DNA from 4 places in the Cytobacillus mangrovibacter genome. Region 1 is predicted to be linked to each of the others. Evidence: predicted binding sites of a transcription regulator. Region 1 holds the regulator's gene; each other region holds the start of a gene.

Region 1 (7,752 bases):
CTACTGATCCAGCGTTTTGAAGAGCAGAACGTGTTACTTTTGTTGGATCAACGATTCCAGCTTCAACCATGTTAACCCACTCGTTAGTTGCAGCGTTGAATCCTGTTCCGATTGCTTCGCGCTTTAAGCGGTCAACAACGACAGATCCTTCTAGGCCTGCATTGTGAGCGATTGTGCGTACTGGCTCTTCCATCGCACGTAATACGATGTTGATACCTGTAGCAACGTCGCCTTCAGCTTGAAGTGCTGCTACTTTATTGTATACGTTAAGAAGGGCAACACCACCACCAGAAACGATTCCTTCTTCTACCGCTGCGCGTGTAGAGTTTAGGGCGTCTTCGATGCGAAGTTTGCGTTCTTTTAGTTCAGTTTCAGTTGCAGCGCCAACTTTAACAACTGCCACACCGCCAGCTAATTTAGCTAAGCGCTCTTGTAATTTTTCACGGTCAAATTCAGAAGTAGTTTCTTCCATTTGAACGCGAATTTGGTTCACGCGACCAGCGATTTGTGCGCTGTCTCCAGCACCTTCAACGATTGTTGTGTTTTCTTTTGTTACAACAATTTTAGAAGCGCGTCCTAGAGATTCAATTGTAGCTGATTTAAGATCACGGCCTAATTCTTCAGTGATCACTTCACCACCAGTAAGAATAGCGATATCTTCAAGCATTGCTTTACGACGGTCGCCAAATCCAGGTGCTTTAACAGCTACTGCATTGAATGTTCCGCGAAGTTTGTTCACTACTAGTGTAGAAAGTGCTTCACCTTCTACATCTTCAGCAACAAGCAATAATGGCTTGCCTTGTTGAACAACTTGCTCAAGAACAGGTAGGATTTCTTGGATGCTTGAAATTTTCTTATCCGTAATTAAAATGTACGGATTGTCTAATACAGCTTCCATTTTGTCTGTATCTGTTACCATGTATGCAGAAGCATATCCACGGTCAAATTGCATACCTTCTACTACATCTAGCTCTGTAGTGAAGCCTTTTGATTCTTCGATTGTAATAACGCCGTCGTTGCCAACGCGCTCCATTGCTTCAGCAATTAATTGACCTACTTCTTCGTCAGCAGCAGAAATCGCAGCAACTTGTGCAATTGATTCTTTGCTTTCGATTGGTTTAGAGATCGCTTGTAATTCTTCAACTGCTGTTGCAACTGCCTTTTCGATACCTTTGCGGATACCCATTGGGTTTGCGCCAGCTGTTACGTTTTTCAGACCTTCACGGATCATTGCTTGAGCAAGAACTGTTGCAGTTGTTGTACCGTCACCAGCAACATCATTTGTTTTGCTTGCAACTTCAGCAACAAGCTTAGCACCCATGTTTTCGAAAGCATCTTCTAATTCGATTTCTTTCGCGATTGTTACACCATCATTTGTAATTAACGGTGAACCAAATTTTTTCTCAAGAACCACGTTGCGTCCCTTTGGTCCAAGAGTTACTTTTACTGCATCTGCAAGTGCATCCACACCGCGAAGCATTGAACGGCGAGCATCTTCACTGAATTTAATCTCTTTTGCCATTTGTAAAAAACCTCCTCTAGAATTATGAAAAGTTATCTTAACGTATTTGTACTGTTAGTTAATTAAGCAATAATAGCAAGAATATCGTTTTCGCGTAGGATTAAGTATTCTTTGCCTTCGAATTTAACTTCTGTTCCAGCATATTTTGAGAAGATAATGCGGTCGCCGTTAGCAACTTCAAGGGCTACACGCTCACCATTCTCAAGAACGCGGCCTGTACCAACAGCTACAACTTTACCTTCTTGAGGCTTTTCTTTAGCAGTGTCCGGCAAAACGATGCCGCTTGCAGTTTTTTCTTCAGTTTCAACAAGCTCGATAATAATTCGATCACCTAGTGGTTTTAACAAGTGAAACAACCTCCTCAATATATATGTAATATTATTTATTAGCACTCTATCTGTCTGAGTGCTAACACAATTATTATATTAAAGAATATGAATTCTATTTGCAAGAGTGAAGCTCAACTTTTTTGTAAAAAATATTCATGAAAGCTTCTAAATGTATATTGCTATAATAATTAAAATTGGTACTGAAAGCTTCTAATTGAAACATAAACCCTATTATGAGTAAAATAGATGTATATGAACTTGACCAACTTTTACTAAGGAGACAAGATATTGAAAAAGGAATACTGGATTATTCTTATTACTTATATTGCCATGCAATTTTCGAGTATCATTGGAGTTCCACTGCTCGTCTATGCAGGCGATTTGATGGGTAAAAATCTTGAAGATATGCAAATACTTGCGGTAGCCTATTGGATCGTTATTAGCTTCACCATTACAATAATCATCACCTTAGCACTATTGCGAAAAGAGATGAAGTCAGTCCGAGAGCTAAGAGATGCATCATCCATCTCTTCTTCTATCGCTTGGGCAATTGGCGGAGTTTTTCTAGCCTTTTTTGCCCAAACTATTGCAGCAAACATTGAAAACCTGCTTGGAATTGAAATGGGATCTGAAAATACACAAGATATCATGATGCTAATCCAAACTTTCCCAGCCGTTATCATTGTCAGCTCAATCATTGGACCTATACTTGAAGAAATAGTTTTTCGAAAGATCATTTTTGGCGCACTTCATAAACGGTTTAATTTCTTCTTATCTGCTTTATTCAGTTCAATTATTTTTTCACTGGCACATACAGAGGTTGAGCATACCCTTTTATATTCAGCTATGGGCTTTACATTTGCTTTCCTTTATGTCAAAACAAAAAGGATTATCGTTCCTATCTTTGCTCATGTATCCATGAATACATTTGTTGTGATAATCCAATTAAATCAGGACAAAATTGAAAACTGGCTAAAGGAAATGGAGAAACTTCAAGCCTTTATTGGAGGATTACTATGAGAAGAACACCACTTTTTTCTGGCATTATTTACATCATCCTTGGACTCCTTTTTACTTATTTAGCTACTCAAAACATCCAAAGGGAAAATGGCTGGGGCCTATTCACAGTCTTTCTCATTATTATTGCTACCTTTGACCTTGGAAGTGGCCTCCGTATGGTTGCCTTTCATTTCAAGTGGCAAAAGGAACTAAAAAATAAATGAGCCTCCGTATTGGGGCTCATTTTTTATATGCTTTTACTCTTCTTTTTCATCCACAGTCGGATAATGCTTTAAAAAATAGATAAGTGATTGAAGCTCGACAGCTAGGTCAATATGATGAATCCGAATCGTAGACGGAACCGATAATCGGGCTGGGGTGAAATTCAATATTCCATTTACACTCCCCTGAACAATCCGATCGGCAATCGATTGGGCTGCAATGGCGGGAACAGTTAATATCGCTACTTGAATATTATGTTCCTTAATGATCTTCTCCAGATCATCCATATGATAAACCGGGACATCTCCAATGGTTGTGCCGACTTTATTCTTGTCTACATCAAAAGCTACTTCTATTTTTGTATTATTATTTTTGAGAAAATTGTAGTTTAAAAAGGCTGTACCTAGATTTCCTACACCAATAAGCGCTACCTTTGTCAGCTCATCCTGATCCAAAGTCTTCCGAAAAAAGGTCAGAAGATAATTGACATTGTATCCATATCCCTTTTTCCCTAATGCACCAAAGTAGGAGAAATCCCTGCGGATGGTTGCAGAATCAACCTTTACTGCCTCACTTAGCTCTGCAGATGAAACCCTCTGTTTGCCAGAAGAATGTAAATTTTTCAGGAAACGGTAGTACAAAGGGAGCCTTTTTGCAGTTGCTTGCGGAATTTTCACTGTTTCATTCGACATTTTTCATCCACTCTCCCGAAGTTCCATTATATCGTATCTCTTTTATAGTCCCCATTTTTGCCGCCAGTTTTTTCAACTAGATAGGTTTTTCCTATTATCATTCCTTTATCGACTGCTTTACACATATCATAGACAGTTAAGGAGCAAACAGATGCAGCTGTTAGCGCTTCCATCTCTACCCCAGTATTTCCCTTTGTTTTAACAGATGCAGTTATTAACAAAATATATTCCTCTTGATCTATTTTCCAAGAGAAGGAAATATCCACTCCTGTCAGTGGAATTGGATGACACATCGGGATTATTTCCCATGTTTTCTTACATGCCATCACTCCAGCAACCTGAGCAACTGCTAGAACATCTCCCTTTTTCATTTTATTTGAAGTAATTTTTTCGTATATTTCTTTGTTTACGGTAATACTTGAATGAGCAATTGCGGTCCGAACAGTTTCAGGCTTATCACTAACATCGACCATTTTCGCTCTTCCTTCTTGATTAAAATGAGTAAAATCCGTCATATAGAAACACCTCTCAACAAAATGATACACTATTTTTATCCATTTGTATGTACTTTGTGCAATCCTACACTTTCACATAATCATCCATTATTGCCCATCATATATGAATGGGTTACACTTACTCTATACTATAGAGGTGAAGAGAATGATTTTATTACAAGTAAACCAGTTAAACAAAAATTTTGGTGCTGATCCTATTTTATCGAATATAAAGCTAGAAGTACAAACGAGAGACCGAATTGCCCTTGTTGGTCGAAATGGAGCTGGAAAGTCCACGCTGTTAAAGATCATCGCTGGACAAATATCTTATGATTCCGGTGATATTATTAAACCAAAAGACGTAAGAATTGGCTATCTTGCTCAAAATACTGGCTTAGAGTCTGATCGATCCATTTGGGATGAAATGTTGACTGTATTCGAGCATCTTCAAAATCAGGAAAGAGAAATACGCTCGCTAGAGAAACGTATGTCTGACCCAGATGCATTAAGGAATCAGCAAGAATACGAGAGGATTCTATCGGAATATGACAGACGCCAAGTCCAATTTAAAGAAGAAGGCGGTTATCAGTATGAATCAGATATCCGTTCAGTCCTCCATGGATTAAATTTCCATTCTTTCAGTTATGATACGAAAATATCTACTTTAAGCGGCGGACAGAAAACAAGGCTCGCTCTTGGTAAGCTCTTATTAACAAAACCTGATATTTTAATTTTGGACGAGCCTACCAATCATTTAGACATTGATACATTAACATGGTTAGAGCAATACCTGCAGGGATATGATGGAGCCATTCTAATCGTCTCTCATGATCGATATTTTCTAGATAAAGTCGTTTCACAGGTTTACGAGTTGTCCAGACTTTACATCCGTAAATATACTGGAAATTACAGCGCTTATCTTGATCAAAAAGCAGCAAACTTTGAACACGAAATGAAGGAATATGAAAAACAGCAGGAGGAAGTGGCAAAGCTTCAAGATTTTATTCAGCGCAACCTTACACGTGCCTCCACGACGAAAAGAGCTCAAAGCCGAAGAAAACAGCTTGAAAAAATGGAAATGATCGATCGGCCGCTAGGGGATGAAAAATCAGCCTCTTTCGGATTCCAAATTGATAGGCAATCAGGGAATGAAGTGTTGAAGGCTAATTCTATTGCGATTGGTTACCGTGAGGAAGAGATTTCAAACAATATTTCCTTTCGGATCACAAGAGGAGAAAGCATTGCTCTTGTCGGACCAAATGGTGTTGGGAAATCAACATTATTAAAAACAATTATTGACAGATTTTCTCCAATTGCCGGTCATTTTCAGCATGGGTCAAATGTTTTCATCGGATACTATGATCAGGAACAGGCTGAGCTTTCATCGAATAAACGTGTTTTAAATGAACTATGGGATGAATTTCCCTTAAAGCCCGAAAAGGATATCCGGACAGTGTTAGGAAATTTCCTCTTTTCCGGTGATGATGTATTAAAGAATGTCTCCACTTTAAGCGGGGGAGAAAAGGCTAGGCTAGCACTAGCTAAGTTAATGATGCAAAGAGCTAATTTCTTAATTCTGGACGAGCCTACAAACCATCTTGATTTAGATAGTAAAGAGATATTAGAAAACGCACTGATCCATTATCCTGGGACCATTCTTTTCGTCTCTCATGACCGCTACTTTATTAACCGGATTACAACAAAGGTCATTGAGCTTAGCAAAGAAGGCACTACAGAGTATCTAGGCGATTACGATTATTATATTGAAAAGAAACAAGAACAAGAAGAACTAAGAGCATTAGAACCTTTACAAAAGGGCACAGCGGTACATCAGCCAGTCCAGGAGAAAAACAGCTATCAGCTTAATAAAGAAGTGCAAAAAATAGAAAGACAACGAAAAAGGAGAATAGATGAGCTTGAAAAGCAAATTGAGGAATTAGAAGTTCAAATTGCTGAATATGAGCAGCTTTTATGTGAGCCTGATGTTTATCAAGATCACGAAAAAGTGTTGGAGATTACAAATAAGAACAATGAAGCAAAAAGCAAATTAGATGAATGGGTCGAGGAATGGACAGAACTATCAGATGAATAGAACAGAAAAAAGGAACTGGAGAGATATGCTCCAAGTTCCTCTTTTTATCCACAGATATATTCACATTTAACAGCCTGAATTAATAGCCTTCCACAGACTTTTCCACATTATCCACAAAAAATTGGTTATTCATCCACATTACCCACAGGAATTTTCTGATTTTTCCCTTTATCCACAAAAAAGTGGTAATTTTTATAAATCTTTTTTGCTTAAAGGATTAGTAATTGTGGATAGCAATATCAAGTCCGGGGTTTGCATTCATAGCCATTGTGGATCGAACCCCTTTTTCAAATAAAACACTGCCTGCAGTCGCAATCATTGCTGCATTGTCTGTACATAAAGTGATTGGAGGAATGATTAGCTCACATTCAGGAAGTTTAACAAACTCTTCCTGTAAAGCTGAGCGCAGCCCCTTATTAGCTGCAACACCACCAGCTAGCAAAACTTGCTTTACCTTATACTCCTGAGTAGCTTTGATTGTTTTTGTCACAAGAACGTCGATCACACTTTGCTGAAAGCTTGCAGCTAAATCCTCAGGCTTAATTTGCTCACCTCTTTGTTCTGCATTGTGGACAGTGTTAATAACTGCTGATTTTAATCCACTGAAGCTGAAATCATAAGAGCCTTCCTCCAGCCATGCTCTAGGTAATGGAATAGATGGCTCTCCATCTTGTGCCAGCCGGTCAATATGGGGACCACCTGGATAAGGGAGATTTAATGTTCTAGCTACCTTATCATACGCCTCCCCAGCAGCATCATCTCTCGTTTCACCAATTACTTCAAAGTGCCCGTGCTCCTTCATATATACCAGCTCTGTATGTCCTCCCGAAACAACTAGGGCAAGCAAAGGAAACTCCATCTCTGAAACGAGACGATTCGCATAAATATGCCCAGCGATATGATGGACTCCGACTAACGGAATGCCATGAGCAAAAGCAACAGCTTTAGCTGCATTCACACCAACCAAAAGTGCCCCAACTAGCCCTGGTCCCTCTGTTACTGTAATGGCACTTAGGTCTGTATAATTTATATCTGCTTGCTTCATAGCCTCTTCTAGTACAATAGTTATTTGTTCCACATGATGGCGTGAGGCAATTTCAGGCACAACCCCGCCAAATCTTTTATGGCTTTCTATCTGGGATGCGACAATATTTGCGGCGATCTCCCTACCGTTTTTAATAATTGCTACGGCCGTTTCATCACAGCTTGTTTCAATTCCCATTATCCATTGATCATTTTTCATCATAAATTCACCCACATTACTAAAGCATCCTCTTGATTATCTGAATAATAATTTTTTCTAATTGCTCCATCCTGAAATCCAAGCTTCCTGTAAAGAGACTGGGCAATATAATTAGTGACACGCACTTCAAGAGTCATAGACTTCGCTCCTCTCTCCGAT
Region 2 (7,752 bases), on a different contig from region 1:
GAATGAAGAAGATTATCATTTTTCTAGCCGTTATCATTATTTTATTCGGAGCTTTAGCATTTGTCTCTAAGATGCAAAATGAAAAAAAGATGGCAGGAGGAAACCCATACGATAAAGACACACTCGATCCTGCGACTATCTCTCAGCTTGATGATCCAAATTATCAAAATTTAGTTCTTCCAGAGAAATTAGAAGAAATGATTGCTAGCAAGGAAGATGTGACTGTTTACTTTTACAGTCCAACATGCTCCCACTGTCAACGAACAACACCAGTCGTTTCACCTTTAGCAAAAGAGATGAATCTTGATCTGCTTCAATTCAACCTGCTAGAATATGAAGAAGGCTGGGATCAATATGGCATTGAGCAGACCCCTACTATTGTTCAGTATAAAAAGGGCGAAGAAGTCAATCGTATTTCCGGTTATAGAGAGAAAGAAGTTTTTGAAAAGTGGTTTAATGAAAATAGCAAATAAAAAAAGCATAGTCTTTTCAACACAAAAAACGCCTGCATTTAATAACAGGCGTTTTCTAATTAAATAAGTAATTCATTTGCCGCTTTCGTATACATGCTGAATAGATCGTTCTTCATCATTTTCCCTTGATAGAAATTACTAAATACAAATGGAAAGAACAATCCGAATCCTTGTATAATTTCGACATTTTTATTGAAAATCTGTTCATAGCTGTCTTCAAGCTTCGATAACTCCAGAATAGCAGAGATTGTTTGAAGACTGACAATGACTTGATATGCTTCCTTTAATGTGCCAAAATATTCAAAATGCCTAGTTGAAGTATGTAACACATTCATTTGCTCAAATTCCATAATATCCTCATCTGGAAAATAAAGCGGAAAAATATGCGTATACATTTTTTGAATAAGTTCTCTAATCTTCTCTTCTTGTTCAGGAGTTGATGCAAATACAACCTTCACCGCTAACCCACCTCTATAATCCCTGTAACCAGTTCGTAATATATAAAACAAGAATATCATACTTACTGCTTATTTTAGGGTGGTAATTAAAACCAAGATCCGGTTAAAATACAGTTATTCTAAGAAAATAACCCTATTGTGAAAAATTGGCTGTTAGAGAAGGAGAAAATGATGGTATATACGAAAAAATTTGGTGAATGGTACGAAATAACTCTCCCTTCTGAATGGGTAGGATTGACTATTGATGATATATTTAAACAAATATGGAAAGCACCCAAAAAACAAGTTCATACCATGAGAATGGAGAAACAGGTGAAGGTTAATGGAGAGCTAATCAGCTGGAATCATCCGTTAAAAGCAGGAGATCGCTTACAATTACGCCTTTTTATAGAAGAAGAATTCAATGTTATTCCAACCTATTTCGAAGTAGACGTCGCATATGAGGATGATCATCTAATTGTCTTTAATAAACCAGCTCATATGGATACGCATCCAAATTCACCCGAACAAGTGAATACATTGGCTAATGCAGCCGCCTTTTATCTTCAAGCAAAAGGTGAACAGCGTAAAGTGAAGCATATTCATCGTCTAGATCGTGATACGACTGGAGTTGTACTATTTGCCAAGCATTCACTCGCGGGCTCCATTCTCGATCGAATGCTTGAAGAGAGACTCATTAAACGAACCTATCTAGCGCTTGTTCATGGCAAGATTCGCTCAAAGAAAAATACGATTCAAGAACCAATTGGACGTGACCGTCATCACCCTACAAGAAGACGTGTGTCCCCAACAGGACAGTCAGCCATCACCCATTATGAATTAATTGAATACGATCCAAAACAAGACTTATCTCTAATTAAATGTCAGCTTGATACAGGAAGAACACATCAAATCCGTGTTCATTTAAGCCATATTGGCCACCCACTAGCAGGTGACAGCATATATGGTGGACAGCCTGTATTCGATAGGCAAGCCCTGCATGCTGCAAAACTGGAATTTCTTCATCCTTTTACAAACGAAAAATTATGTATAACTGCCTCTCCTACGTTTCCATTTCTTGAACAGGATAAATGGTGAAAGTGTAGGATTGAAATATCGAAAGACCTTCCAAATGCCGGAAGGTCTTTCGATTATACTTAATTAATCAATCAGTCGATTTTCTAAATGCTCTCATTACTAGGCTTAGCAGGAATACAAGTAATACTGAACCTATCAATGCAGGAATGATTGCAAAATCAGCAATTACTGGTCCCCAATTTCCAAAAATCAATGAACCTAACCAAGCTCCAACAAACCCCGCAATAATATTGCCAAACACTCCACCAGGAATGTCTTTTCCTACAACCATACCTGCAATCCACCCAATGATTCCGCCAATAATTAATGCCCATAAAAAGGTAAACATTATATCACTCCTTGCTGTTTTGAAATAGTTTTCTTCATTTCACATGATTTAATACAAAAAGCCATTTTCCAAATTATAGGATTTGTTATGTAATGGCATGTATTAGAGTAAAAGCGATTGCAAGTGATTGCAATCGCTATCTATATAGACGGCCAATGCCGGAGTTGTTAATGATTTTCTACCCCCTTCAAAACTGTCCTAAACAAAAAAAGCCTGTGGAAATGTATGCAGAGTGTGATCCACATCGTGAATCAACATTCTTGCATACATCCCCAACAGGCATGTTCATTTAAGATTTAATTATTAATTCTTAGGTATTTCTGGTGTTTCTATTACTGGCAGTTCTCCGCTTAAGCTATCAAGAAAAGCGACTAAAGAATTGATTTCTTTATCAGTTAAATTAAGCGGCTTTACTAAGACGCTCTTATTACCATGATCGCCGCCGCCTTCATTATAGTACATAACAACATCTTTTAATGTTTCTAGACTGCCATCATGCATAAATGGCGCTGTATGTGCTACACCTCTTAAACCAGCTGTTCTAAATTTCCCTTTATCTTCTTCCTTACCAGTCACACCAAAACGTCCGTCATCTCCACTCATCCCTAAGTTATGATAACTGTAATCAGATAAAAGTGGACCTGCATGACAAGATATACAGCCGGCCTTCCCTGCGAATAACTTCATGCCGTCTTTTGCATCTGCACTGATTGCATCTTCATCTCCTTGAAGATACCGGTCAAAAGCAGTATCAGCTATAACAATGGTTCTTTCAAAAGCTGCAATTGCTTTTGCAATATTGTCAGCAGAAATTTGATCATTAAAAATGGTGTTAAACTGCTCAACATATGTAGGAACACCATTCAACTCGATGACTAATTCATCTAAACTTTGATTCATTTCAGCTTCTGATTGAATAGGTCCTAATGCTTGCTCCTCTAAACTTCCTGCTCGGCCATCCCAGAAATTTGTTGGGTAATAGCCAGAATTAATGATTGTTGGACTATTTCTTGGACCATTAAAGCCTTCAAATCCTATAAACTTCGCCATTCCATCCCCAAACCCTGCTCCAGGTGCATGGCATGACATACAGCTTTGAACATTATTCCCTGAAAGACGTGGATCAAAGTATAGAGTCTTTCCTAATTCTACTTTTTCATCTGTCATTGGATTATCTGCTGGTACTGGAATTTCACCAAGTGGTTCAAATTTGGCTTTTGCATCTTCTAATTCTTGATCAATTTTCACTTCATTTTCTGGTTCATTTTCATTGTTTGCAACAGGTGCTGATGCATCCTCTTTCTCACTACATGCACCAAGAATGGATAGTACAAAAATCAGCATCATAACTAATCCCATTTTCTTCATAAATAGCTCCCCCTATTTATTTTGTAAGTTAAGGGAAGATAGTGGAAATTGAAACCAATTCTTCCAATTAACTTTATAGTAATTATATAATTAAATTTATTCTTATTTACGTATCATTTTCGAAAAGTTTGTGACATTAATCACAAACTAAGTTTTACCTACTCCTTATATTGAAAACATAATTCTTCGAAAAACAGCTAATAATATAAGAAATTTGTTATAACCATTACTTTTTTCAACTTTTTTCAGCATAAACCTTTCTAATTCGCCATTTTTCGTATAAAATTAGTTCGTTTGGAAGATATTTTTCCCTTGGAGGTAAAAAAATGGTTTTTAAAAAGAAGGACAAATTCAACACTTTGCTCAACAGTATCGCATTGAATGTGAAAGAGGGCGCAAACTACTTTGCAGATTATAAACTTAAGAATATTAGTGATCTTAAAATATTTGCAGAAACAATGAAAGAGTATGAATCAAAAGGGGACACCTTTGTTCATGAAGTAATAAAGGAATTAAATAATGCCTTTATTACCCCAATCGAGCGTGAAGATATTCTTGCACTTGCCATGAGTTTAGATGATGTTATTGACGGAATTGAGCATTGTGCAGCACTTTTTGAAATGTACTCCATCACACAAGCAGATGACTATATGCTTAAGTTTGTGGATGCTATTAAAAATTGTGCTTACGAAATTGAAAAATCAATCGAACTTCTTTCAAACAAAAAGTTGCTTCAAATTCGTGAACATGCGATCAAAATAAAGGATTATGAATCTCAATGTGATGGTGTACTTCGCCAATCCATTAAACATCTTTTCACTGTTGAAAAGGATCCTGTACGTATTATCCAATTTAAAGAAATCTACGAGAACCTAGAGGAAATTGCTGACAGCTGCCAAGGTGTAGCAAATACTCTGGAAACCATTATTATGAAAAATGCGTAAGGAGCCTTAACAAATGGATGGATTTTTAATAATAACGATCTTAATTGTAGTTATGGCTTTGACTTTCGACTTTATCAACGGCTTCCATGATACCGCAAACGCGATTGCAACCGCTGTATCAACGAAAGCTTTAAAGCCTAGACATGCAATCATACTTGCAGCCGTGATGAACTTTGTTGGTGCAATGACCTTTACTGGCGTTGCAAAGACGATTACAAAGGATATCGTTGACCCCTTCACATTGGAAAATGGGTCACTTGTTATCTTGGCTGCACTCATCTCTGCTGTTTTCTGGAATTTACTTACTTGGTATTATGGCATTCCAAGCAGTTCATCGCATGCAATTATTGGTTCAATTGCCGGTGCTGCTATCGCTGCTGCTGGATTTGCAGCCCTTAATTACCAAGGCTTTTTGAAAATCATTCAGGCGCTTATATTTTCACCTTTAATTGCCTTTACTGTTGGATTTATTGTATACAGTATCTTTAAGGTCGTATTTAAACATAATAATTTAACAAAAACCAACCGAAACTTCCGGATCATTCAAATTTTCACAGCTGCCCTGCAGTCTTACACACATGGTACAAATGATGCACAAAAAGCAATGGGAATTATTACAATGGCTCTCATCGCAAATAACTATGTAACAGATACGGATATTCCTTTCTGGGTACAATTCTCCTGTGCACTTGCAATGGGACTAGGTACATCTGTGGGCGGATGGAAAATCATTAAAACCGTTGGTGGGAAAATTATGAAAATTAGACCTGTCAATGGCGTAGCAGCTGACCTGACGGGTGCAATGATTATTTTTGGATCAACATTAATTCATTTACCTGTTAGTACAACACATGTAATTTCATCTTCTATTCTTGGTGTTGGTTCAGCACATCGTCTCAAAGGTGTTAAGTGGGGAACCGCACAAAGAATGCTCATTACATGGGTCATTACACTGCCAATCTCGGCAACGATAGCAGGACTTATCTATTTGCTATTAAATGCAATATTCTAGAACCTAAATTGAACAAATACCTATGATAAGCTTGAATACTTTAAGGCGCCAGCTATTGGGGCCTTATTTCTTTTGTACTTAAAGGTTCTAAATGCATGATTTCGATTTTAACGTTGAATACTAGCTAATAAGTACTTGTATTTTGTTTTATAAACGAATATTATATAAGATGTGCTTTTTAATGTTCGTATTTGGGGGACTTATTTATGTTTAAATTAAAAGAAAATCAAACAAATGCCAAAACAGAAGTAATTGCTGGGATTACAACCTTTTTAACAATGGTTTATATTGTTGTCGTCAATCCAGTGATTTTAGCTGATGCTGGCATGCCTTTTGAGCAAGTATTCACCGCTACAATTATTGCTTCTGTTGTCGGAACACTCTGGATGGCTTTATTCGCTAACTATCCAATTGCCATTGCACCCGGCATGGGGCTTAATGCATATTTTGCCTATTCAGTTGTAGGAACACATGGAAATATCGATTATCAAACAGCCTTTGCAGCTGTTCTTGTTGCTGGACTTATTTTCATTATCTTGTCACTTACCTCTTTTCGTAAAAAATTAATTGAAGCTATTCCAGAGAATCTAAAACACGGTATTACAGCAGGTATTGGCTTATTCATTGCATTTATTGGCTTGCGTTTAACGGGTTTAATTACAAGTCATCCAACAAATCTAGTAGCACTAGGTGATTTACACCAGCCTTCTGCTATCTTAGCTTTAGTTGGTCTAGCCATCACATTAATTTTGATGGTCTTAAACATCAATGGCGCTTTATTTTTTGGAATGATTATTACTGGACTCATTGCCTTTTTCACTGGAAATCTTGCTTTCGATCAAGGGTTTATGTCATTCCCTTCCCTTCCTGATGGATTGATTATTTTTAACCCACTTGATGCTATTGGGCAAGTAATTCAACATAGCCTATATGCAGTCGTTTTTTCCTTCTTACTTGTAACCATCTTTGATACGACTGGTACAATGATCGGTGTTGCTGAGCAGGCTGGTTTAATGAAAGGAAAGACGATGCCGCGTGCGAAGGAAGCATTACTATCTGATTCCATTGCTACTACTGTTGGGGCCATGTTTGGTACAAGTCCAACTACTGCATATATTGAATCTACAGCAGGCGTTGCGGCAGGCGGCCGGACGGGATTAACTTCCTTGACTGTTGCTGGCCTATTCATCCTAGCTGCTTTCTTTGGCCCTTTAGTCAGTGCTGTTTCAGGACTTTCTGCCATTACTGCACCTGCACTAATTATTGTAGGAAGCTTAATGATGAGCAGTATTTCACATATTAAATGGGGAGAACTTGATGAGTCATTCCCTGCTTTCTTAATTATTTTAAGCATGCCGCTAACTTCAAGTATTGCAACTGGGATTGCACTTGGTTTTATCTCCTACCCAATCCTTAAAGTTGTCAAAGGAAAATGGCGTGAGGTTCATCCGCTTGTGTATCTATTTGCCGTGTTATTCTTCTATCAATTGGCATTTCTGCCACATTAAAAATCAGAGGTTGAACCAAGTAATGGCTATTTATTACTTGGTTCAATTTTTAAACATTTATCTTCCCACTTCTAAATCCTCCGCCAAAAATTATTTTAAAAAAACTTTCCTGTATGTATATCTTTAATAAAACAAATAATAATATTTGATGAATTGCTAATATATTAAGTTTTACCACTTTTTTTGATTCTATTGCCACATAAATATCATTAATCTACAATAATAAAGTTAACTTTATTTTTAGTAAATGGAGGCTTAGAATATGGATGCAACAATGGATAACAATCAACAAGGCAAAACCAGTAAAAAGCATCCCCCTGGTTTATACTTACTATTCTTAACTGAAATGTGGGAACGTTTTAGTTATTATGGAATGCGGGCTATTCTTGTCCTTTACTTAACAACCTCTTTTGTAAGTGGTGGTCTAGGGTTTAGTGACAGTTATGCCATGATGTTATACGGATTCTTCACTGGTGCCGTGTATATCACTCCAATGATCGGCGGGTATTTATCAGACCGGTTCTTAGGTCAGCGCCGTGCAGTCACCATCGGTGGTGTTACGATGGTTATTGGTAACCTCGTAT
Region 3 (7,752 bases), on a different contig from region 1:
CTTGGACGAATATTGGATGCGCTTGAAGAAAGTGGCAAGGCTGAGGAAACAACCATTGTAATCCTTGGAGATCATAGTGCATTAGATGTAAATAAAGCGATTCACTTAAATATTGTTTTTCGCGAGAAGAATTTAATGACTGTTGATTTAAATGGGAAAATAAAAGACTGGAAAGCATACTGTAATGGATGTGATGGTTCAGCCTATATTTATTTGAAGGATCCAAACGATTTGGAAACAAAAGAGGCTGTGAAGGAGATTCTAGATGAATTAATGGTTGACCCTGACAATGGAATAGAGAAAGTAATGTCAGGAGAAGAGGCTGGCAGGAAAGGAGCTGATGCTACTTGTGCCTATATGATAGAAGCACGCAAGGGGTATTATTTTCTTGAACATCATCATGGTGAATATTTGAAGCATATTTCACATGAAGATGTTTGGAAAAATAATAAATATATGCTTGCTTGTCATGGGTACTCACCAGAAAAACCAGATTATACAACTTTCTTTCTTGCTTCTGGAAAAGGAATTCTCCCTAATGAGGTTATTTCTTCTATGCGCCTTGTCGATATCGGACCAACATTAGCTAGATTGCTAGGTTTGAACTTAGGTCAAACAGATGGGAAAGTGATTGACCAAATCATCAATGCAGAATCAATATTATAGGTCACTAAAGGGGGGCGTTTAATGAGAAAGATGTCCAAACCCGAACGCAGTTGGGTTTTTTATGATTGGGCAAACTCAGCTTATTCTATTGTCATCGTAACTGCTATTTTTCCTTTATATTTTAAGTCTGCTGCAACAGAGGCAGGAATTTCAGCTGCCACATCTACAGCATATTGGGGATATGCCAATTCATTTGCTACACTCATCGTCTCGATCCTAGCCCCATTATTAGGTACAATTGCTGATTTTAGAGGCTTTAAAAAGAGGTTTTTTACTTTTTTTGCCTCATTAGGAGTCATCTTCACTTTATTGCTTGCAATTGTACCAACTGAGCAATGGCTGGTCTTATTAATTTGTTTTGTTGTGACCTCCATTGGTTTTGCAGGGGCAAATATCTTTTATGATGCATTTCTTGTCGATGTCACGAGTAATGAACGAATGAACCGGATTTCTGCCAATGGATTTGCATTAGGGTATATCGGAAGTACCATTCCATTTGTTATTTCAATTGCTATTATTATAATGGCCCAGCAGAACATTATTCCTTTGTCTGTTGGTGTTGCCAGCCAGATTGCATTTGTTATCACTGCATTATGGTGGGGACTCTTTACGATGCCAATGTTGAAAAATGTGGAGCAAAAATATTATGAAGAACGCGTTCCCAACCCAGTAGCTACAAGTTTTAAAAAGCTATTTGTAACAATTAAAAATATTAAAGCCTATCGTGCGTTATTTCTGTTCTTGTTAGCGTATTTCTTTTATATTGACGGTGTTCACACGATCTTTACAATGGCAACTGCATATGGATCTGATATAGGGATTGGGTCTACAACCCTACTAGTTGTTTTATTTGCCACTCAAGTGATTGCTGCCCCTTTTACTGTGCTATTTGGGAAGCTAGGACAAAAATTTAGTGATAAGAAAATGATCATGACGGGTATTCTTGTATATATAGGAATTTGTATATATGCCTATTTCTTGAAAACAGCAATAGATTTTTGGGTTCTTGCTATGCTTGTTGGAACCGTTCAAGGTGGAGTTCAAGCTTTAAGTCGTGCCTATTTTGCTAAGCTTGTACCAAAGGAATCTTCGAATGAGTTTTTTGGATTTTATAATATATTTGGAAAGTTTGCCGCAATTGCTGGCCCCGTTCTAGTTGGTGCGACTGCTCAAATCACTGGAAATACGAATAGCGGTGTTTTTAGTCTAGTTATTTTATTTATAATCGGTGGTGCTCTTTTACTGCGTGTGCCGAGCCATGGGGGAGTTCATACGGATCAAACTGTATCAAAGCCTATGAATTAAGATGGTTAGTTTATAACAGAATTCCCAAAAGCTGCATTCTAAAAAAGGAATGCAGCTTTTCTTGATCCAGCAGCTGCCTGACACTCAATTATTTTGCTGCTGTGACAATTAATGCTGGTGATTGAATGGAATAAGGTGCCTCATTAAAGTTTCCAAATGTATTAATTTGTTCAAATCCAGCTCTTTCAAGAAGTGGGAGCAGTTCGGCAGCAGTTGCTGGGTATAAAGGAATAGTGTTTGACTGTGATTTCCCATCTACAAGTAAGGTCGTTGTAAACAGAATCTTTCCATTTTGCAGGTCATAGCTGCGCTGAAACTCAAATTCATCTTTCTTAATTACTGGAAAATGAAAGTCCTGATTTGCTAACACTTTTTCAAAGTTCACAATTTGAAAAATGAGTGTCCCATTCTCATTTAATTTCTTATAAGACTGCTGGAAAAATTGACTGAATTCCTCCAACGTATTTAAATGGGCAAGAGTGTTGCCAATGCAATAAATTCCGTCGAATCCTTCAGGGAAATCCTCTAGCTGCTGCATCGATTTTGTTGTGACATTTATTTGTGTTTTACCTTCCTCTGCTTTTACAAGAATCTGTCCAGCCATCATTTCTTCTGGTTCAGTGGCAGTAACAGCGAATCCATCATTAGCAAGAGATAATGCCATATTTCCTGTTCCTGCTCCAACATCTAATACTTTTCCACCTTTTTTTAGGTTTGCTGCAAGAAATTGCTTTGTTTTATCGTTCATGGGGAAAATGTGATCATAATAGGGTGTTATCACTTTATAAAATGGCATCTAGTAATCATCCTTTTCATTTGAATTATCTAAGTGTATCTTAACTATACGGAAATAATGAAAATAATCAGTGACAAGTATCATCATACAATGATCTTTTTTTGAAAACTCTTATTGTATAATCCCTTTTTTTGTAAAAACTTAATCAGTTTGATTAAGTTTGTGATTCATATCACCGAAAACTAGATTTCTATTTGTTAAAATAGAAATAAAATTCGAAATATTTATAAAAAGGGGTGTGGAGATTGAAATTAGCACGAATTGCATTTTTCACGATTCTACTTACATATGCTTTAATTGTCTTTGGAGGATATGTCGCTTCTTCTGAATCTGGAATGGGGTGTGGACCAGAGTGGCCATTATGCAACGGAAGTGTGATCCCTATTTTGCAAGGAGATACACTAATTGAATTTGCTCATAGGGTGATTGGCGCTATTCTTGGTGTAATGGCCATCGTATTATTTGTTAAAATCCTTCGAGCTCAATTAGATAGACGTATTCGTTCGGTAGCGTGGGGAATGATCTTCTTATTAACTGTGCAGATTCTCTTAGGAGCTGTTGTTGTTGTTCTTGATTTGCCGTCACTTATCGTGTCTGCTCATTTAATCATTGCTATGATTTTCCTAGCGAGCCTCATTTGGTTATGGAGAAGTTTCAACAAAATGGATTCAAAGTATAAAATACAGTCAACGACTTTAAATGCTAGAAAACGAAAGACTATTCTTACTCACCTGAACGTAATCATCGTTCTTCTGATCTTAACTCTGGCATTTGGTGCCTTTATAAAACATGAATCATATGGGTTGGCATGTGGGTGGCTGGGATGTGGCGATTCGCTACTGCCAAGTACGATACCAGGAATCTTTCAAACATTACATAGAGTTCTTGCGGTCGTTTCAACGATATATCTTTTCTTATTAGTTTTTTGGGCCTTTTCAAAAAATTGGGGTGCTGCTCTGCAAAATCGCCTTTTAATGGCAGTATTTGCTGTTATCATCCAATTGATTATTGGTGTATTAACAATTGTTAGTTATCTTGATATTCCTTGGGCAGTCCTTCATTTAGCCATTGGAACTGCTTTGTTTGGGATTGTTTATGAAGCACGAGCTTTTGTTGGCATTCATATGCCAGCAACAAGAAGACCAAGAATAACGGTTGAAGAGGACAATAAAAGTTATTTGTAAATAGACAAATAGTAACCTTAAAATACTATTCCATTATTCTGGAATAGTATTTTTTTATCATAAATATATAATTGAAATTCTGAGAGGATAGGAGTATAGTAGTTAAGGGGTAACTGGAGAGAAGTTGGCAAGTGAATTTTTTTTGAATTACTTTGTGAAATATCATACAAGTCACAATTTCCTTTCAGTTTTTTATTTTCAAACTATTTATTAATGCAAAGGGGAATAGAAAAATGACAGCTACGCTTACACAAACAAAGCCTGAACAAGAATTTTTCGAAATGTCTTCCACTCAAGAAAAACTTGATATTCTTGATCAGCTATTAAAGCCAGAAGTGCAAGAATCCTTAACAGCCTTAGTTGAGCAGTTGCCAAAACTAACTGAACTTATTAATGTATTAAACAAGTCCTATGACTTTGCACAATCAGTTGCTACTGATGACGTATTAAAGAGTGATACTGTTGGCGCAATTAAAGAAATGGTAGATCCGGTTAAAGATTCTGTGAAAAGTATTGCTGCAACTGCAATTGAAGCAAAAGACCGTGCAGAAGAGAGTCACGATGTTATTGGCCTTTTCGGTCTATTAAAAATGATTAAAGATCCACAAGCGCAGAAACTTTTCCGTTTCATAACAGCCTATCTTGAAGTTTCTTCTGAACGCAGCAGTCAAAAATAATTCTTTCTATACAACAAAGTAAGGACGTGGAAAAATAATGACTAAACATATTGTTATTCTAGGTGCAGGTTACGGCGGCCTTCTTTCCGCTTTAACTGTTCGTAAATATTTAGATAGTAAAGAAGCTTATGTTACAGTAGTAAATCAGTATCCAACACACCAAATTATTACTGAACTTCACCGTCTTGCAGGTGGAACGATTTCTGAACAGGCAATCTCAATGCCATTAGAGAAGCTTTTCAAAGGAAAAGACATTGATTTGAAAATTGCTAAAGTTGAATCGTTTTCAGTAGATAACAAGAAAGTGAATTTATCTGATGGTTCTACTCTTACTTATGATGCGCTTGTTGTTTCATTAGGTAGTAAAACAGGCTATTTCGGTATCCCAGGACTTGAAGAAAATAGCATGGTTCTTAAATCTGTCGATGATGCCAATCGTATTTTCAATCATATCGAAGGCAAAATTCGTGAGTACGCAAAAACAAAAAATGAAGCAGATGCAACGATTGTTATCGGCGGCGGCGGTTTAACTGGCGTAGAATTAGTCGGTGAAATTGCTGATAATATGCCGAAAATCGCTAAAAACTATGGCGTAGATCCAAAAGAATTAAAGATCAAGCTTGTTGAAGCTGGTCCGAAAATTCTTCCAGTTTTACCAGATCATCTAATTGAACGTGCAACTGCAAGCCTTGAAGCGCGTGGGGTTGAATTCTTAACAGGACTGCCTGTAACAAATGTAAGCGGCAATGAGATTGATTTGAAAGATGGAACGAAAATTGTTGCGAATACATTCGTATGGACGGGTGGCGTTCAGGCACTTCCAATCGTTGAAGAGTCTGGTCTTACTTGTGATCGCGGCCGTGCAACTGTTAATGAATTCCTTCAGTCAAGTTCACATGAAGATGTATTCGTCGTTGGGGACAGTGCTGTTGCATTCCCTGCAGAAGGTGGCCGTCCGTACGCGCCAACTGCTCAAAATGCATGGCAAATGGGAGAGCTTGTTGGTTATAATCTGTATGCATACCTTCAAGATAAAGCATTCGAATCTTTCGCACCAGTGAATTCTGGTACACTTGCTAGCCTTGGACGCAAAGATGCTGTTGCATCTATTGGGGCAAACAATACAGCACTTAAAGGACTTCCAGCAACACTTATGAAAGAAGCGAGTCATGTTCGCTATTTATCGCATATTAAAGGATTATTCAGCTTAGCTTATTAATTCTTTGAAAATGATATATTGGAAAGAACCCGTGTAAAGCAATATACACGGGTTCTTTTTTGTACAATTTCAGCTATTATATTTGCGAAAAACAAATTAATTTTGCAAAATGAACAGATTTATTTGCAATTCTCTTTTTCCTCAAAAATTCGAATGATATTTATGATCACGTTCGTTGCTTTCACCATATTATTAACGGAGATAAATTCGAACTTTCCATGGTAGTTTTCGCCGCCTGTAAAAATATTAGGTGTTGGAAGTCCCATATAGGAAAGTTGAGAACCGTCTGTTCCACCGCGGATTGGCTTGACAATTGGAGAAATGCCTAATTGCGTCATTGCTTCATAAGCAATATCAACAATCTCCTTCACTGGTTCGATTTTTTCCTTCATATTATAATACTGATCCTTCAATTCTAGAATGATATTGTCTTGACCGTATATTTCTTTCAATTCATCAACAATTTGTTTCATTTTCATTTTACGGCCATCAAAGTTTGCCTTATCAAAATCACGAATAATATAATTAAGCACAGTCTGCTCGACATCCCCATTAATAGAAGAAAGATGGTAGAATCCCTCATAACCTTCAGTATATTCAGGTGCTTCTTCAGCTGGAAGTCTCTTGTTAAATTCCATTGCTATTTTCCCGGAGTTCACCATTTTTCCTTTAGCTGTTCCCGGATGAATATTGTTTCCCTTTATTGTAATCTTAGCAGAAGCGGCATTAAAGCTTTCATACTCGAGTTCTCCGAGCGGCCCACCATCTACTGTATAGGCATATTTTGCCTGGAAAGCAGCGACATCAAATTTTTGTGGTCCTCTGCCGATTTCTTCATCAGGTGTAAAGGCAACTCTAATTTTTCCATGCTTTATCTCTGGATGATTAATTAAATATGCCATTGCTGTCATTATTTCAGCAATTCCTGCTTTATTGTCTGCACCAAGAAGAGTAGTCCCATCAGTTGTAATTAAGGTATGTTCCTTATAATTATGTAATTGGGGGAAATCTTTTGGTGAGAGCAAGATATGTAAATCTTTATTTAAAATAATATCGTTTCCATCATAGTTTTCAATAATTTGCGGCGAAACATTTGTACCAGTAAAATCTGTTGCCGTATCCAAATGTGCAAGGAACCCGATTGTTGGAATCTTTTTATCTGTATTGGCAGGAAGGGTTGCCATTACATACCCATTTGCATCCATCGTTACTTCTTCCATGCCAATTGATTTTAATTCATCGACTAGCATGTTAGCTAAAGTCAGCTGTCCAGTAGTAGTGGGACATGTTTCACTGTCTGCGTTGGACTGAGTGTCTACTTTTACATAGGTAGTCAATCGTTTGATTAAGTCATTATTCACCTTTTAAACATCTCCTTCAAATAAATCATAGTGAATTGCTTTTTAATTCAACTTCTATTTTATCATAGAGTGATGGTTTTATATGTCAAACTGTTTCGTATCCCTAACCTTAAATAAAGACATGGAACAACACAAATCCGAAAAAGATAAAAGCCATTACATAATGAAACCTTCTTCTTTTACCCGAAGCCTTCCATCTCCGCAATAATCCACTATATAAAAGGATAAGAAGTATTCCGATTGTGACAGCACCACTGACTGTTTTCGCCTTCCAGAGCTGTTCAAAGTGGGCAATAATCATTACAGCTGCGTGGATTATAATCAAAATAGTGGCTGTAATGGCTATAGGAACATGATACTTCATCATTTTTTTTGAAATCTTTGCAAGATTTACTTTTACATTCCTTATGTGGCTCTTGCGGATGAGGAGGAACACAAAATACATATTGATATTAATTAAAAACAAAATAAAAGCTGCCTGTGCAATAATTTTTCCTAATAATATATAGTTTGAATCAAATCCTTGAAACAAACTCCACAGAAT
Region 4 (7,752 bases), on a different contig from region 1:
ATATAAGACATTTCAATCTTTTTGCGATTTTTTGCACTTTCTTCTGTCCGCTCATCTGAATAGCGATCTTTTCTAGCGCCCCAAATATTTGTAATGCGATCAGCTATTTCTTCATCTGTTACGTTCTTACGCATAAACTCTTTAATATCATGGCCTTCCCCATTAAACAAACAGGTGAAAATCTGACCATTCGCAGATAATCGTGAACGAGTACAGCTTGAACAGAATGATTCAGACACAGATGGAATAAATCCAACATCCACATTTGTTCCATCATATCGATATCGCTTAGCAACCTCACCAAAATAATCTGGATCAACAGGCTCTAATAAATAATGTTCTTTAAGCAACTCATAGATTTCCTTTTTTGTTATAACATCATCCATTTTCCAGCCATTTGTGCTGCCAACATCCATATATTCAATAAAACGAAGCTGCAGTCCCTGTTCCTTACAAAACGTCGCCATTGGAACAATCTCTGAATCATTTAACCCTTTTTTCACGACCATATTGATCTTCACACCAAGGCCAGCATCCTGTGCCGCTTTAATTCCAGTTAGAATGACATCTACTCCGACGCCTCTGCCGTTTATCTTACCAAATAGCTCACTATTTAACGTATCTAAACTAACGTTTACCCGTAATAAGCCTGCTTCTTTTAATTCCTTTGCATACTTCGGAAGTAATACCCCATTTGTTGTTAACCCGATATCTTTTAAACCTTCTATTGCTGAAAGCTTCTTAACTAGAGTCGGCAAATCCTTGCGAAGCAGCGGCTCACCGCCAGTAAGTCTAATCTTTTCCACGCCAAGACTCACAAATATTCTAGCAACTCGTTCAATTTCTTCGTAAGTTAATAATTCACTTTTCGGTAAAAAAGCAAAATCTGGTCCAAATTTCTCTGCAGGCATACAATACGTACAGCGGAAATTACAGCGATCAATAACTGAAATACGCAAATCTCTTAACGGTCTATTTAATTGATCCTTAATCAATCTTTTTTCCATTTTATCAACTCCAATTAAGAGTGATCTAATCTCTTATTTAAATATCTTATCATATGTTACTAAGAGGAACTGTATACAAACTCACAATAATGTGAAATTAGATTTACCTCTATATTATACATTATGAATACTATTTACTTCTCATTACACCATATAAGTACCCATATGTTAATAGACAAAATCAAACTTTCATGATGTTGTCACTATTTCCATTGTATTAAAGTTTCCTTATAGGTTTATTTATTCATATTAAAGAAAGTGCAGCCTTAGAACAAGACTGCACTTTTTGGAAACAAAAGCAATAAAGTTTATTTATTTGCTGCTTCTTTCTTTCTTAATGCTTTTGGAATATAGACACAGAATGGTTCACTTTCCATATAATCACCAGTCATTGCGTATGCTCTTGAACGTGAACCTCCGCAAACATATCTAAATTCACAAACACCGCATTTCCCTTTATATTTATCTGGATTTCTTAAATCTTTAAAGATCGGTGAATCTCGATAAATTTCTCCAATAGATTGTTCTCTAACATTCCCTGCCTTTACAGGAAGCAGCCCACTTGGGTAAACATCTCCAATATGAGAAATAAAGACAAATCCATTTCCATCATTTACCCCTTTTGGTGCTCTTCCTAGACCATCGATAGAACCTGTTAATCCTTGCTGGGTCAATGCATCTAAATATTGAATTTCATCTATTTGATCTTTCGCTTCACGCATTTTTTGCTGAATAACAACACGGCGGTAATGCTGTGCGGCTGTTGTTTTAATATCAAACTTAACTCTTTTACTTAAATCGTACAGCCAAATAAATACTTTTTCATGTTCAACAGGAGAAATCATATCTGATTCTTGTCCTCTTCCTGTTGGAACAAGGAAGAACACACTCCAGAGAACACAGTCTAATTCTTCAACAAGCTTCGCCATTTCATCTAGATACTCAATATTGTATCGAGAAATAACTGTATTAATTTGGATAGGTATTTCTAACTCATGCAAATATTTAATTCGTTCCATAGTTAAATCAAATGAACCATCTGTTCCACGGAAATGGTCGTGAATCTTAGCATTTGGGCCGTCCAAACTAAATGCCCAGCGAGATAAGCCTACTGCTTTCGCTTTTTCAATTGCTTCCTTCGTCACATTTGGTGTGGCACTTGGAGTCATTGAAACACGGACACCTTTTTTGACTGCGTATTCAGCAATGTCAAAAACATCCTCCCGCATTAACGGATCCCCACCTGTAAAGACAAGCATAGGGTTATTCATCTCGTAAATCTGGTCAATTAACGTTTTGCCTTCCTCAAACGTTAATTCACGATGGTCCCTTCTATATTGTGCTTCTGCACGACAATGCAAGCATTTTAACTGACAAGCTCTTGTTAATTCCCATATAACAATAAAGGGGTCTGAATTAAAATCACGATTAAAAGCCATGTAAAAATCCTCCTTCAATACCCTCAATTTCCACTCTATTCAATAAGAAAATATCGGATTTTCATTATATATACAAAAATATCATCTCTATAGTTAAATTATAGGGAAGTTTTTATATTAAATAAGTGAACAATCTCACATTAAAATAAAATAATAAGAGAGAAGGTAGAACAAATACATGAACATGTTTGCGAAAAAAACAAAACAGCAGAGAAAACTCTGCTGTTCTTAAGATAGTGTCATAACCTCGTATTTCATCGATAAATCTATGAAGTGAGGCATGCCGCTAATTTTTCCGGCCATTAATCTGTCTTCAACTTCATAATAATCTACACATGTTTTGCATGCAAATACGTCTACACCTTTTTCTTCTAATTCCTTAAGGTGAACAGAAACAAAGGAATCTGCAGTTAATGTAAATACCCCGCGATTCATACAAAATATGGCTGCTGGAAGTTCCTCTCTTTGTTTCAGCAGCGTGAAAAAAGTCTCGAGAACTCCTTCACCAAGCTCTTTATCCCCTTTACCAAGCTGATCTGAACTCACCAAAATGATTTTATTTTTCATTTTTTTGCCCCTTCTCTTATCTAATACCTAAGGCAATTTTTGCGTATCTGGACATTCTATCCTTGGACCAAGGGGGATTCCAAACGATGTTCACTTCTGTTTCCTTCACCTCTGGAATATCTGCTAATGCACTCTTCACATTCTCAACGATAGTGCCTGCAAGCGGACAACCCATTGAAGTTAAAGTCATATCAACAGTTGTCTTCCCTTCTTCATCCATCTTCACATCATATACCAATCCAAGATTAACAATATCAACCCCAAGCTCTGGGTCAACAACAAGCTCGAGTGCACTCATAATACTGTCCTTTAAATCCTGATCCATTCCAAACATCTCCTTTTCTTATTCTTGTCTTTATCATAACAAATATATAGCCATTAATGAATGAAAGACCCTTATACAAATGTCTCAAACCATCTTACTGTTTGAGCTACTCCTTCAACACTGACTTTATGACCAGCCTTCTCATCAATGATAAACTGTAGCTTTTCTCGATCATTTTGATACAATGGTTTAATTGTTTCATAAAAGTGGTATGTACTTGGAAATGGCACAATGGGGTCTTTCTTTCCATGCCAGAAGAGAAGCGGTCTATTTTGTAATTTTTCCGGCTGCAAACTTAAATCCAGTTCCTTTAACCGAAGCATTAATTGAGACAGTTCATCTTCTTCAATAGGAATTTCCAATCCTTGCTTTTTCATTTCATCAATTTGCCAGCTTGCAAATTTTTCGTAATAGGGCATTCCCATTAAGCTTGTAGCAGCTTTTATCCATGGGTATCTTGTAAGCGCCCCTAATGTGACAATGCCTCCCATTGATGTACCAGCAACCCCAATACGTGATGGATCTATTAGTTGCTGCTCTTCATAGGCATCTTTTAAAATAGCCAGCTCATCAATTGACTGCAGCACAACATCCCAAAAATGTATATTTAAATCATGCCCTGATAATCCAGCATTTCTTTCCCCGTGATGAAGCGCTTCAGGAAGGATGACCCGAAATCCCTTTTGTGCAAGATAATAGGCATAATGAAGATTATTTTCCTTCACACTCCTAAATCCATGTACAAAAATAATGAATGGGAGTTTTTCCCTCTGTCTTTCCTGATCTACAATATGTAATAGAGGAATTTCCTTCATTCTTTCATTTTCAATTGTAATCACCTTTATGCCTCCTAGAAAAGTAAACCGAATCTAAATATTATGTAAAAATAAGTTAACAAAGTGTATTTAGTAACAAATTTAAAATATATTTGTTAACATAGTGTTTATATAGAGATATATTCACTTTTTTCTAAGTGTATCATGTTGTCTTTTTTTTTCCCAAACCTTTACACTAAGAATAGAAAATTTGTATAAAGCAGGTGTTGTTATTATGGCGGAAAAACATTTAATTGCTCTAGATTTAGATGGAACATTATTAAAAGACGATAAAACAATTTCGTTAAGAACAAAAAAAGTCATCGAAAAAGCTCGTGAGCAAGGCCATATTGTTATGATTGCCACCGGACGTCCATTCCGTTCTAGTGAAATGTACTATAGAGAAATGAATCTCGATACACCGATTGTCAATTTCAATGGAGCCTTCGTCCATCATCCAAAAGACCATAACTGGGGCGTGTACCATTCTCCTCTTGAAGTAAATATTGCCAAAGATATTGTGGAGGCATGCAGTTCATTCCAATTCCATAATATTATTGCGGAAGTCATTGATGATGTGTACATTCATTATCATGATGAAAAACTGCTGGACATTTTCGGGTTAGGTGATCCAAGCATCACAACTGGCGACCTTCGAAACTTTCTAAAATCATCTCCAACAAGCATGTTAATTCATACGGATGAACAGCATGTTCAAACGATTCGTGATCATCTCTCCGCTGTACATGCCGAAGTCATTGATCATCGAAGCTGGGCTGCTCCTTGGCATGTGATTGAAATTGTTAAAGTTGGCTTGAATAAAGCAGTAGGACTGAGAAAGGCAGCAGATTATTTCCAAATCCCTGCTGAAAGAATTATTGCCTTTGGCGATGAGGATAATGATCTTGAAATGCTTGATTATGCAGGCTACGGCGTGGCAATGGGAAATGCCATCGATCAAGTAAAATCAACCGCAAACAAACTCACATTATCAAATGAGGAGGACGGGGTTGCTGTCTATTTAAACGATTTATTGAATTTAAAATTATTCTAAGCTGGATTTACCGCTATTTTACAATACGGTCAAATAATACCCCTTTTTAAATTGAGAGATTGGCACATACTAAAAGATGAAGCAGCAGTTAGCTGTTTCACATTTCTTCATTTGGAGGGGATTCGAATGGGTAAACGTACGAAATCGAAACGCTTTGTCCAACAAGGTGTAGATTCTGTTACTAAGCACGCTGAACGTATCCCGTATCACATGACATATGCTGAAGCTGAGGCTGCAAAGCTGAAAAATGTGAAAGAATCTTCTCTTGGTGGAATATAATGTAAGCAATTAATACCAAAAAGGCTGACACATTGTGTCGGCTTTTTTGGTTATTCAAATTATTTATCGATTGTTCTAAAATAACTGGATAGGTATGAATCATTTCCCCATTCCCCGTTTTTTCAAACAAATAGAGAGTAACTGTCCCATTCTGTGGAATATCCTTTTTGGGAATGGTTATGTGAATCGTGAATTTTGACCACTTCGGATACTTTGAACCTATCCGTTTCCTTTTTTCTTTTACCAATTCATTATGACCATCCTCTACAATATAGAAGAATTCTCCCCCTTTTGTGCGAGCTTCACCAGTTACTACATATTTTCCATCCTCCCCTGTCACCATAACATTCCTAAATACATAGTCCTCCTTTTCAGCTGTTTGAAAAGATTGGGCAGGTACTAATCCAATTACAACAAAAAATGCAATAATTAATGCGCGCATGGCAAACCCTCCAATTCACACCTTATAGAAATAGGAAAAAATCAATTGTTTATTTATATCAAGTAAGTTGATTAAATAAACAATTGTTACTAAATAAGCTTGTTGATTGGAGCGGAAGGCGCGAGACTCCTGCGGGAGTAGTGGGACAGGTGAGACCCCACAGGAGCTATGCTCCGAGGAGGCTCACCGCCCACCCCGCGGAAAGCGAGCGTCCTGGAGCGCAAATCAACCTCTACCAACTAGTTTCTCATTAGCAACAATGTTTGCGAGAACAGCCATACTAATAAAAGCTTGTGAAATTGTATCTTTAATTATTCTTTCAAGTACCAATAAATTTCGAGTAATATTCGTTGTCTTTTTTTTCTAATTTATATACACTTAGAGAATATATATTGTATGGAGAGTAGGGGAATAGGTATGTCAGTAAAAATAATAGCCGACAGTGCGTGTGACTTACCATTAAGTTTTTATGAAGAAAATAATGTGATGCTTTTTCCATTAAAAGTACATTTAAACGATACAGAATATGAAGATCTATTAACCATTGATTCGAAAACTGTATATGACGCAATTCGTGAAGGACAGGTTCCAAAAACATCCCAGGTGTCTCCTCATGTCTTTGAAGAGACCTTTACTAAAATGGCTGAAAACAAAGAAGATGGGATATATATTGCCTTTTCTTCGGAATTATCAGGTACATACCAAACAGCAGCAATGATGCTTGATCAAGTGAAAGAAACCTATCCAGACTTTCAGTTAACAATCATTGATACAAAATGTGCATCCCTTGGGGTTGGCCTTATTGTGAAAGAAGCCGCAAGATTAGCCAAAGAAAATGTATCCAAAGAGACGATCTTAAAGAAGGTTAATTTCTTATGTCAGCATATGGAACATCTATTTACTGTTGAGGATCTTGATTATCTTGCAAAGGGTGGCCGCGTTTCGAAGGCATCTGCTTTTTTGGGTGGTCTGTTGAACATCAAGCCTTTATTAAATGTTGAAAATGGAAAGCTCGTACCCATTGAAAAGCACCGCGGAAGAAAGAAGCTTTTCCGCCGGATCATTGAACTAATGAAGGAAAGAGGACAATCATTAGACAACCAAATAATTGGAATCAGTCATGCAGACGATGAAGAAACGGCATTAGAAATGAAGGAATTAATTGCGCAAGAATTAAATGTGAAGAACTTCTATATTTCTACTATCGGCTCTGTTATTGGTTCCCATACAGGCTCAGGTACAATCGCCTTTTTCTTTCTAAATAAAGTACAAGAAGAAGAATAGGATCAAACAATATGCTTGCACTGTATACTCTCATTCCTTTTTACAGACAATAATAGGAGCCAACTTTCACGGCCATGCGAAAATCACAGTGAAAGTTGCCATTATGTTAAAGAGGAAAGGAGTATTCATACGATGCCGCATACTTCAGATAATGATAAGAAAGCCAAGGATAATAATGCCCTTCGTCATGAGAAAAATATGATGATCACCAAAAACCAGAATGCTGGAAAGAATCAATATTCCAAAAAGACCGATCATCTATAGAAAAGAGCAAGCGGTTCAAACCGCTTGCTCTTTTATTGTTCCTCTTTCACATATGTCCAGCCTTCTTTTTGATAAATCTTGCCTTCCTTCATTAAACGCCCAAGCGCACGTTTAAATGAGGCTTTGCTCATTTGAAAGCGATCTTGTATATCCTCTGGCGCACTCTTATCTCCATATGGCATCGTTCCGCTTCTGGAAGCTAGATACGCCATAATTATTTCTGAATCCTGATCAAGTGCTTCTTCTTTTCTTGGGGCCAATGAAACATTTATCGTC

The links. The regulator Rex, encoded in region 1, represses fermentation and respiration genes when NADH is low (regulators of the CRP and FNR family bind a similar motif). The targets are predictions, from matches to a motif close to TTGTGAAATATTTCACAA.
Region 2: a site for Rex is predicted at 3,833-3,850, ahead of ACFYKT_RS07560 (cytochrome-c peroxidase). Genes of this name have one in related genera too.
Region 3: a site for Rex is predicted at 4,104-4,121, ahead of ACFYKT_RS16245 (DUF1641 domain-containing protein). Genes of this name have one in related genera too.
Region 4: a site for Rex is predicted at 2,570-2,587, ahead of ACFYKT_RS08225 (TIGR04053 family radical SAM/SPASM domain-containing protein). Genes of this name have one in related genera too.

What each region holds. Positions count from the first base shown of each region.
Region 1 is NZ_JBIACJ010000016.1:52,545-60,296, forward strand. It holds gene groL (chaperonin GroEL) at 1-1,522, opposite strand, end outside; gene groES (co-chaperone GroES) at 1,585-1,869, opposite strand; gene ACFYKT_RS19890 (CPBP family intramembrane glutamic endopeptidase) at 2,140-2,871, shown strand; gene ACFYKT_RS19895 (YdiK family protein) at 2,868-3,074, shown strand; gene ACFYKT_RS19900 (redox-sensing transcriptional repressor Rex) at 3,108-3,764, opposite strand; gene moaC (cyclic pyranopterin monophosphate synthase MoaC) at 3,791-4,279, opposite strand; gene ACFYKT_RS19910 (ABC-F family ATP-binding cassette domain-containing protein) at 4,425-6,350, shown strand; gene tsaD (tRNA (adenosine(37)-N6)-threonylcarbamoyltransferase complex transferase subunit TsaD) at 6,568-7,593, opposite strand; gene rimI (ribosomal protein S18-alanine N-acetyltransferase) at 7,593-7,752, opposite strand, start outside.
Region 2 is NZ_JBIACJ010000003.1:239,317-247,068, reverse strand. It holds gene ACFYKT_RS07590 (disulfide oxidoreductase) at 1-1, shown strand, start outside; gene ACFYKT_RS07585 (thioredoxin family protein) at 3-473, shown strand; gene ACFYKT_RS07580 (YhcU family protein) at 533-931, opposite strand; gene ACFYKT_RS07575 (RluA family pseudouridine synthase) at 1,100-2,008, shown strand; gene ACFYKT_RS07570 (GlsB/YeaQ/YmgE family stress response membrane protein) at 2,076-2,336, opposite strand; gene ACFYKT_RS07565 (hypothetical protein) at 2,429-2,629, shown strand; gene ACFYKT_RS07560 (cytochrome-c peroxidase) at 2,640-3,704, opposite strand; gene ACFYKT_RS07555 (DUF47 domain-containing protein) at 4,031-4,648, shown strand; gene ACFYKT_RS07550 (inorganic phosphate transporter) at 4,662-5,660, shown strand; gene ACFYKT_RS07545 (NCS2 family permease) at 5,867-7,168, shown strand; gene ACFYKT_RS07540 (peptide MFS transporter) at 7,431-7,752, shown strand, end outside.
Region 3 is NZ_JBIACJ010000009.1:73,656-81,407, forward strand. It holds gene ACFYKT_RS16225 (alkaline phosphatase family protein) at 1-666, shown strand, start outside; gene ACFYKT_RS16230 (MFS transporter) at 688-1,971, shown strand; gene ACFYKT_RS16235 (class I SAM-dependent methyltransferase) at 2,060-2,767, opposite strand; gene ACFYKT_RS16240 (COX15/CtaA family protein) at 3,013-3,951, shown strand; gene ACFYKT_RS16245 (DUF1641 domain-containing protein) at 4,185-4,628, shown strand; gene ACFYKT_RS16250 (NAD(P)/FAD-dependent oxidoreductase) at 4,666-5,847, shown strand; gene pepT (peptidase T) at 5,967-7,208, opposite strand; gene ACFYKT_RS16260 (hypothetical protein) at 7,318-7,752, opposite strand, start outside.
Region 4 is NZ_JBIACJ010000003.1:365,064-372,815, reverse strand. It holds gene moaA (GTP 3',8-cyclase MoaA) at 1-1,007, opposite strand, end outside; gene ACFYKT_RS08225 (TIGR04053 family radical SAM/SPASM domain-containing protein) at 1,316-2,446, opposite strand; gene ACFYKT_RS08220 (DsrE family protein) at 2,675-3,013, opposite strand; gene ACFYKT_RS08215 (metal-sulfur cluster assembly factor) at 3,030-3,338, opposite strand; gene yjfP (esterase) at 3,410-4,177, opposite strand; gene ACFYKT_RS08205 (Cof-type HAD-IIB family hydrolase) at 4,389-5,207, shown strand; partial or broken gene ACFYKT_RS08200 (Gmad2 immunoglobulin-like domain-containing protein) at 5,617-5,829, opposite strand; gene ACFYKT_RS08195 (DegV family protein) at 6,346-7,212, shown strand; gene ACFYKT_RS08190 (DUF3941 domain-containing protein) at 7,345-7,476, shown strand; gene ACFYKT_RS08185 (CvfB family protein) at 7,509-7,752, opposite strand, start outside.